DNA from 4 places in the Neisseria yangbaofengii genome. Region 4 is predicted to be linked to each of the others. Evidence: predicted binding sites of a transcription regulator. Region 4 holds the regulator's gene; each other region holds the start of a gene.
The links. The regulator FNR, encoded in region 4, switches genes on or off when oxygen is low (the NO sensors DNR and NnrR bind a similar motif). The targets are predictions, from matches to a motif close to TTGATNNNNATCAA.
Positions count from the first base shown of each region.

Region 1: a site for FNR is predicted at 571-584, ahead of H4O27_RS00885 (ATP synthase subunit I). Genes of this name have one in related genera too.
Region 2: a site for FNR is predicted at 1,068-1,081, ahead of H4O27_RS09105 (NAD(P)H-dependent flavin oxidoreductase). Genes of this name have one in related genera too.
Region 3: a site for FNR is predicted at 1,139-1,152, ahead of ccoN (cytochrome-c oxidase, cbb3-type subunit I). Genes of this name have one in related genera too.

Region 1 covers NZ_CP062976.1:161,836-164,043, forward strand. Annotated here, with positions in the region: gene H4O27_RS00880 (ParB/RepB/Spo0J family partition protein) at 1-461, shown strand, start outside; gene H4O27_RS00885 (ATP synthase subunit I) at 846-1,199, shown strand; gene atpB (F0F1 ATP synthase subunit A) at 1,189-2,055, shown strand; gene atpE (F0F1 ATP synthase subunit C) at 2,122-2,208, shown strand, end outside.
Region 2 covers NZ_CP062976.1:1,867,914-1,870,121, forward strand. Annotated here, with positions in the region: gene H4O27_RS09095 (bacteriocin) at 1-39, shown strand, start outside; gene H4O27_RS09100 (gamma carbonic anhydrase family protein) at 444-968, opposite strand; gene H4O27_RS09105 (NAD(P)H-dependent flavin oxidoreductase) at 1,196-2,208, shown strand, end outside.
Region 3 covers NZ_CP062976.1:22,766-24,973, reverse strand. Annotated here, with positions in the region: gene ccoN (cytochrome-c oxidase, cbb3-type subunit I) at 1-871, opposite strand, end outside; gene H4O27_RS00100 (M61 family metallopeptidase) at 1,210-2,208, shown strand, end outside.
Region 4 covers NZ_CP062976.1:579,201-581,408, forward strand. Annotated here, with positions in the region: gene hemN (oxygen-independent coproporphyrinogen III oxidase) at 1-897, opposite strand, end outside; gene fnr (fumarate/nitrate reduction transcriptional regulator Fnr) at 1,049-1,783, shown strand; gene H4O27_RS02880 (CysB family HTH-type transcriptional regulator) at 1,860-2,208, opposite strand, start outside.

The sequences.
Region 1 (2,208 bases), 420 kb from region 4:
AACGTTTGGTCGATGAGTTCGGTTTAACGCATGAAACCGTGGCCAAGGCTGTCGGCAAAAGCCGCAGCGCGATTTCCAACAGTTTGCGTTTGCTGAGCTTACCTGAGCCGGTGCAGGATATGCTCTACCAACGCCGCTTGGAAATGGGGCATGCGCGCGCATTATTGACATTGTCCGTGGTCGAGCAATTGGAATTGGCGCAGAAAGCAGTGAAAAACGGTTGGTCAGTGCGCGAAGTCGAGCGCCGTAGCCAACTGGCGCATCAAAGCAAAGAAGCCGGGTCGAAGAAAATCATCAGCCCTGATGTACAGCGTATGAATGACATATTGACCGAGCGCTTGGGCGTGAATGCCGAAATCAAAACTACTAATCAGAAAAAAGGCAAAATCGTGTTGCATTTCGACACGCCGGAAACATTGGAATATCTGTTGAAACAATTGGGTATTCAATACGATGCATAACCTTTATTTTATTTAGGCGGAATGCCAAAAATTTAAGTAAAACTGTTTCATTTGCACAAAAATTTGAAGTTTAAGGCCGTCTGAAAATTTCAGACGGCCTTATTAAAATCTGATTGAAATCAAAGGGATTATTTTGAAATTGAGACATGGGAATATGGTGGGCGTTCATAAATTATTGTATTTCAAGATTAATAAGCATGTAACAGTATGTAATTTGTGTTAAAATCCCCGCAGAATTGCAGTTGTTAAACAAAGAAACTTTTTCTTAAATTGCAATATCCCCAAATAATAATGTTTCACAAAGCTTAACAATCGCTTGACGACATAGCACTTCTTGATTATAGTAGCCTCGCTTTGGTATTGTGGCTCAACCGCCTTAAAAATATGAAGCAGATTTTAGTTTTACAAGTGATTGTCTTATTTGCGGTTTCTGTCTTAAGTGTAATAATTGTAGGCAAAAGCGGTTTTTGGTCGGCTTTAGCCGGCGGAATCACGTATCTCATCCCTTCATCTATTGCAGTTTTACTTTTAAAGCTTGTTAAAAATAATTCTTACCTGCAAAGCAGGATGTTTATTTTTGGAGAAGTTTTAAAAGTAGTGCTGTCGCTGGTGTTGATGCTGATTGTATTTGCAATTTGGCATGAATCACTGGTTTTCCTTCCGTTTTTCTTCGGATTGCTCGGCGTCAGCCATTTGGTTTTTTTGTATTATTTGAGAGTTAAAGACTATGGCAGGTGAATCTATGACCGCTGCCGACTATATCAAGCACCACTTGCAAAGCTTGACCAGTCTGCAGGACGTAACTCAGGGCCAAGGCCTGAAAAATATCGCCGATTTTTCGTTCGTTAATATCGATGCGGTTTTCTTTGCCGTATTGATGGGCGTAATCGGCAGTTTCCTACTGTGGAGCGGTGCGCGTAAAGCCACCGCAGGCGTTCCCGGACGCTTTCAGGCCGCAGTCGAAATCCTGTATGAATTTGTTGACGATATGTGCAAAAGCATTATCCACAACGAGCAGTCGCGCAAAATCGTAGCACCAATGGGCTTGACCCTGTTTGTCTGGATTTTCCTGATGAACGCCATGGATATGCTGCCTGTCGATTTGCTGCCGTGGGTATGGCAACACCTCACCGGTAACCACCATGCGCTGCTGCGTGTCGTGCCGACTGCCGATTTGAATACCACGCTGGCACTGGCCATCGGTGTATTGCTGGTGTGTATCTACTATAACATCAAAATCAAAGGCTTCGGCGGTTGGTTCCACGAGCTGTTCAGCGCCCCTTTCGGTCCGAAACTCGCTCCGGCAAACTTCCTGCTGAATATCGTTGAATTTTTGTCAAAAACCGTATCCCACGGTATGCGGTTGTTTGGTAATATGTACGCAGGCGAATTGGTATTCCTGCTGATTGCCTTGCTCGGCGGCGCTTGGGCGGTATCGGGCAGTGTCGGTCTGATGGATCCGATTTTGTTTGGCGTACATCTGGTTGCAGGTTTGGTGTGGGCGATTTTCCATATCTTGGTAATTACCCTGCAGGCATTTATCTTCATGGCGCTGGCGTTTGTCTATATCGGTCAGGCACATGATGCACACTGATTTAAAATTTTCTCAGTAGTTTTTTTAACGTAGTTTTAACCTTTGTTATTTTTAAGGAGTTTGAAAATGGGTGGTTTGATTGCAATCGCTTGTGGTTTGATCGTTGCTTTCGGTGCGCTGGGTGCAGCGATCGGTATCGGCTTGGTAGGTTCT
Region 2 (2,208 bases), 1.3 Mb from region 4:
TTAGGCTCACATGTAGCCGAACGCTCATTCGGCTACTAAGCCGTCGCCTCATTCCGTACCTGACAAACATATTTTGCCGGGTGCGGATTCCCATGCATTAAATTATTCACAAGGATTATGATGATGTCTATGAAAAAATTTTGGGAAAACTATAAAAAGAATTTTTCATTATTAATAAATTTTATGAAAAAACATTGGAAAGCATTAGTCATTATCTATGCTTTATGCGGTTTTGCCGTATATGCAGTTAATTTTATTTTAAGTTTTTATATAATAGATCCCAAATACCATCTCGGGAACAGTCATTTTATTCCCGATTTTGCCGTAGTCATACTGATACTGCTGCTCACAGAATTTTTCTTTATGAAATATATCAAAAAAAAGAACCATTAGCTCTAACATTGTTTATTAAACCCATTCTGTTTTTAAACGGTTTCAGATAGTTATTTATATTCCTGCGCAAGATTAACGTAGTTCACAGCCGATTGTTTTAAAAACATTTTTTCTTCATCCGTCAAAGCACGTATTTGTCTGGCGGGAGAACCAAGATACAGAAAACCGCTTTGCAGATGTTTGCCCGGCGGTACCACGCCGCCCGCACCGATCATCACTTCATCGTCAATCACTGCGTCGTCCAACACAATCGCACCCATGCCGACCAACACGCGGTTGCCGACGGTGCAGCCGTGCAGAATCACTTTATGGCCGATGGTTACGTCTTCACCGATGATTAAAGGAGAACCTTTCGGCTTCTGCTCACGCACGCCGGTCACGTGCAACACGCTGCCGTCTTGAATATTGGTGCGGGCGCCGATGCGGATATGGTTCACATCGCCGCGCATCACCACCAGCGGCCAAACATTGGCCTGCTCGGCAAGGCTGACTCGGCCGATAACAACAGCGGTGTCGTCGACAAAACAAGTGTCGTGAATATCGGGGGTATGGTATGTGTAAGGTCGAATCGGCATGGCGCACTCTTTTTTAATCAAAATTGGAAAGGAATTTAATTTATAGCATAATCAATGCCGTCTGAAAAAGCAGTAATTTTTTCAGACGGCATTGGTTGAGTGATTTTTGTCAACTCACTTCACAAAGGCCGTCTGAAAATAATCTTACTTATGTTCAGACGGCCTAATTATAGGTAAACTGTTCTTTCACTTCAGCAAAAAATCCGTCATCCTACAAAGGAAAGCCCATGCCCAACCGCCTTACCCAACTGCTCGGCTGCCGCTTGCCCGTGATTCAAGCACCAATGGCCGGTGTGCAAAACAGCCGTCTGGCCATCGCCGCTTGCCGCTCCGGTGCGCTCGGTTCGCTGCCTGCCGCCATGCTCTCGCCCGATCAACTGCGTGCCGAAATCGAAGCCATACGCGCCGCCACCAATGCGCCGTTTAACGTCAACTTTTTTGCACACCGCCAACCTGAAGCCGATGCCGGCAAGATGCAGCAATGGCTTGCCACGCTGGCGCCTTATTATCGCGAACTCGGTATCGATGCCGATAATATTGCGCAAGGCGGCGGACGGCAGCCTTTTGGTGCCGCACAGGCAGACATCATTACCGAACTCAAGCCCCCGGTAGTTAGCTTTCATTTCGGCTTGCCGGAAGCGGATTTGCTTCAACAGGTCAAACAAAGCGGCGCAAAAATTTTGTGTTCCGCCACCACGGTTGACGAAGCGCGCTGGTTGGTGGAACACGGTGCGAATGCAGTGATTGCGCAAGGTTTGGAAGCCGGCGGCCACCGCTCGATGTTCCGCAGCAAAGTGCATGAGCAAGTCGGTACCTTTGCGCTGCTGCCGCAAATCCGCGCGGCGGTAGACGTGCCGGTGATTGCAGCCGGCGGCATCAGCAATGCGGCCACCGCTCGCGCAGCACAGACATTGGGCGCAGACGGCATTCAAATCGGCACGGCTTTGCTGCTGGCCGACGAAGCCGACACCAGCGCAGCGCACCGCACCGCCCTGCAAAGCCCACGCGCCGAAACCACCGCGTTAACCAACCTATTCTCCGGCGGCTTGGCACGCGGCATCGTCAACCGCTTTATGCGTGAAAACGGCTGCATTCACCCTGTTGCCCCGCCATTCCCACTCGCCCAAAGCGCATCGGCACCATTGCGCAGCGCTGCTGAAAAACAAGGCAGCGATGAATTTTCGCCATTGTGGGCAGGACAAAATGCACCGCTTGCCCGCAACGGCAGCACAGCGGAAAT
Region 3 (2,208 bases), 560 kb from region 4:
TAATACCGTTGATCATACCGCCCCAAGATGGTGCGAACAGAATCAGCGACAAGACCATACCCAAAGATTGTGTCCAGTCAGGCAATGCGGTGTAGTGCAAGTGGTGAGGGCCTGCCCACATATAAGTAAAAATCAATGCCCAGAAGTGAACCACAGACAAACGGTAAGAGTAAACCGGGCGGCCTGCTTGTTTTGGAACGAAGTAGTACATCATGCCCAAGAAGCCCGCGGTCAGGAAGAAACCTACCGCATTATGGCCATACCACCATTGAACCATGGCATCGATGGCACCGGCATATACCGGATAAGATTTCATGAAGCCGGCAGGGATGCTGATGTTGTTCACAATATGCAGTAAGGCAACGGCTAAGATGAAGCCGCCGTAGAACCAGTTAGCCACATAAATGTGTTTTACTTTACGTTTGGCGATGGTACCGAAGAATACGATTGCGTAAGCCACCCATACCAGAGTAATCAGGATATCGATCGGCCATTCCAACTCCGCATATTCTTTACCTTGAGTAAAGCCCATCGGCAAGGTGATGACTGCCGCTACAATGACCGCTTGCCAGCCCCAAAAGGTAAATGATGCCAACCAACCGCCAAACAGGCGGGTATTACAGGTGCGCTGTACGACATAATAAGAAGTGGCAAACAGACCGCAGCCACCGAATGCGAAAATCACTGCATTAGTGTGCAATGGACGCAGACGACCAAAGTGGAACCAAGGTCCGATTTCAGATAAATTAAGAGCCGGCAAGTATAATTGGGCGGCGACAATCACACCGACCAACATACCCACGATGCCCCAAACTACTGTCATGATGGCGAACTGGCGCACCACTTTGTAGTTATAAGTTTGTGTGTCCATGGGAGTCTCCATAAATTATGGGAATTAAAAATTTTTGTTTTACCCGCCCGAATGTTTTCTGCGTTTCCACAAAAAACATTAAGGCAAAGTATAAATTTTTCTAAATTTAACATATATACAAGATTGAGCCAAGCAATATTATATTTCTTCCGCTCAAACCAATACGCAGCTTAAAAAATAAAAAATTTTAATAATCAAATATTTAAATAAAACCCAACTCGATAAACAACATACATTTTTTTCAAGACCCGTTTTTTTAAAGGCTTTTTGATGTAAATTAAATATCAGACACTGTATGCCGACGCTATTCATTAATTTTAACAAACCAAGCAATAGATATGATTAATTACACAATCTCGTTCCGCCCCTTGAGCCATGAATACCAAATTACATTGAGCTTAAATCAAGACAATGATTTACCTATTGAATTCAGCCTGCCCAATTGGGTACCGGGCAGCTATCTGATTCGTGACTTCTCCAGACATATCACGCAATTAAGTGCTTCTTGCAATGGTCATACTGTTGCATTGACGCAATTGACCAAGAATAAATGGCAGGCAAACGGCCGGAAAGGCAAGTGGCAAATTTGCTACACCGTTTATGCGTTTGACTTATCCGTGCGCGGCGCGTTTTTAAGCACAGAACGCGGCTTCTTTGATGGTGCCTGCCTGTTTTTAAAAATCCATGGCTCCGAATCTCTACCGCATGGTGTTACTTTGCAAGATTTTCCCGGCCAATGGCAAATTGCCACTACCCTGCCCCAAAACGCCGCACTTCAATTTCAGACGGCCTCTTATGCCGATTTAATCGACCATCCGGTTGAAATGGGTAAGATTGAATTTCTAGACTTTACCGCCGCCGGTATTCCACACCGCATTGCCTTAAGCGGCTTTTACCGCGATTTTGACCGCCAACGTTTTATCAACGACATTCGCAAAATCTGCGAAACCGAATTGGCAATGTTCCCCGAGCCTACACCGTTTCAAGAATATCTGTTTATGCTGCATATCGGTGACAACATCTACGGCGGCCTCGAACACATCAGCAGCACCGCTCTTTTAGCCGACCGCAACAGCCTGCCGCTGCACAATATAGGCGAAGCCGACGAAGCCTATACCCAACTGCTCGGCCTGTTCAGCCACGAATACTTTCATGCTTGGAATGTAAAGTCGGTTAAGCCCGAAGCATTTGTGCCTTACGACCTCGACCAAGAAAGTTACACCGAGCAGCTGTGGGCATTTGAGGGCATTACGTCTTATTATGATGATTTGTTCCTAGCACGCAGCGGCGTGATTGGCGGCAATGCTTATTTAAATCTGCTCGGCCAAGCGATTACC
Region 4 (2,208 bases):
ATCCATGCCGATAAACACATAGCCGCGGCCGGTCAGGGTTTGTACGCAGTATTGCAGCATGTCGAGCTTTTCTTCACTGCCCGGTACGGCATTGGTGTCGATGCGGCGCTGTGGTTTGAAAATATGCGGCAGGTGGGCATAGTGATACAGTGCCAAGCGGTCGGGATCGAGGCTGAGCACGGTATCAATGGTGGCTTTCATACTCTCTACCGATTGATGCGGCAAGCCGTAAATCAAATCGACGCTGACAGATTTGAAGCCGGCTTCGCGGGCGGCATCAATCACTTCTTTGGTTTCTTCAAAGCTTTGAATGCGGTTCACCGCTTCTTGCACCTTCGGATCGAAATCCTGAATGCCCACGCTCATGCGGTTGAAACCGAGCTTGCCGAGTTTGTGTACTGTTTCGCGGCTGACTTTGCGCGGGTCGATTTCGATGGAATATTCGCCGTTGGGTATGAGTTGGAAATGTTTGCGAATCATCTCAAACACGCGTTCGAGTTGGCCGTCGTTCAAGAAGGTCGGGGTGCCGCCGCCGAAGTGAAGTTGGGCTAATTGATGGCGGCCGTTGAGATGAGGGGCGAGCAGCTCCATTTCACGCTCGAGATACTCAATATAAGCATCGGCACGGGTTTTATCCTTGGTGATGATTTTGTTGCAGCCGCAGTAATAGCAGATGGTATTGCAAAACGGAATGTGAATATAAAGCGATAAAGGCTTGTTGAGCGCGCCCAAACCGCGTAAGTGCAGTGCATGGGTGTATTCGGCTTCGCGAAAGCCATCGTGGAAGCGGTCGGCAGTAGGGTAAGAAGTATAGCGTGGGCCACTTGCCGGAAGTTTGGCAATCAAGTCGCGGTCAAACTCTGGTATATCGTTGTTTTTTATTGAGATTATTTTCATGATGGTCGTGTTGTGTCTATATTTTGTTTAACGAATTAGTAAAATTCGATTTAGTTTGCTAGAATGCCACATTATGATAAACCTGTCTTGATATGAGTCAAGATAAGCTTAGTCAGGGCAAGAAGTTTTATAAAAAAGGTATTTTTATTTTATGGCCACACACAATTCTACACATCAATTGAAAGCATTGTGTTCGACGTGTTCTTTGCGTGAACTTTGTTTGCCGGTTGGTTTGTTGCCTAACGAATTTTCCCAATTGGATGCCGTGATCCGTCAGAGCCGCCGTCTGAAAAAAGGCGAATATCTGTTCCGTGCCGGTGAGCCGTTTACTTCTTTGTTTGCCATTCGCGCCGGTTTCTTTAAAACCACAGTGGCGAGTCAAGACGGGCGTGACCAGGTGACCGGCTTCTTTATGTCGGGCGAGCTGATTGGTATGGACGGCATTTGTTCGCATGTCCACAGCTGTGATGCCGTAGCCTTGGAAGATAGTGAAGTGTGTGAATTGCCGTTTGCACACATGGAGGAGTTAGGTCAAAACATTCCGAGCCTGCAAACACACTTTTTCCGCTTGATGAGCCGCGAAATCGTGCGCGATCAAGGCGTAATGTTGTTGTTAGGCAATATGCGTGCCGAAGAGCGTTTGGCCGCGTTTTTGTTGAATTTGTCGAATCGTTTGTATTCGCGTGGTTTTGCCGCCAATGATTTCATTTTGCGTATGTCGCGTGAAGAAATCGGCAGCTATTTGGGCTTGAAACTGGAAACAGTCAGCCGCACACTGTCGAAGTTCCATCACGAAGGCTTGATTGAAGTGGAACACAAACACATTAAGATTCTTGATTCACAGGCTTTGAAAAAAATGGTATCCGGTTGTGCGCATGCCGTGTAAGGTTGAGGCATAAAAAGGCCGTCTGAAACATTTTGGTTTCAGACGGCCTTTTTATGCCTCCGGGCAGACAAACGCTTTAAATAGAGAAGTCTTCCACAATCGGTGCATACAAGATGCGGTCGATGGTCTCGCGGTTTAAATGCGGTGCGAACATTTCGATAAAGTCATAAGTATAGCCGCGCAAATAAGTATCGGAACGGATAGCAATCCAAGTTGGCGACGGCTCGAACAAATGAGCAACATCAATCAATTCTAAATCCTGATCGGCTTGCGGGTCATAAGCCATTTTCGCCATCAAGCCCGCACCCAAGCCCAGTTTGACATATGTTTTCAGTACATCGGTATCAGCTGCGGCCAAAGCGACTTCCGGCTGCTCCAGCTTGGCTTTGGCAAAAGCGCGTGCAATACTGCTGCCGGAATGGAAG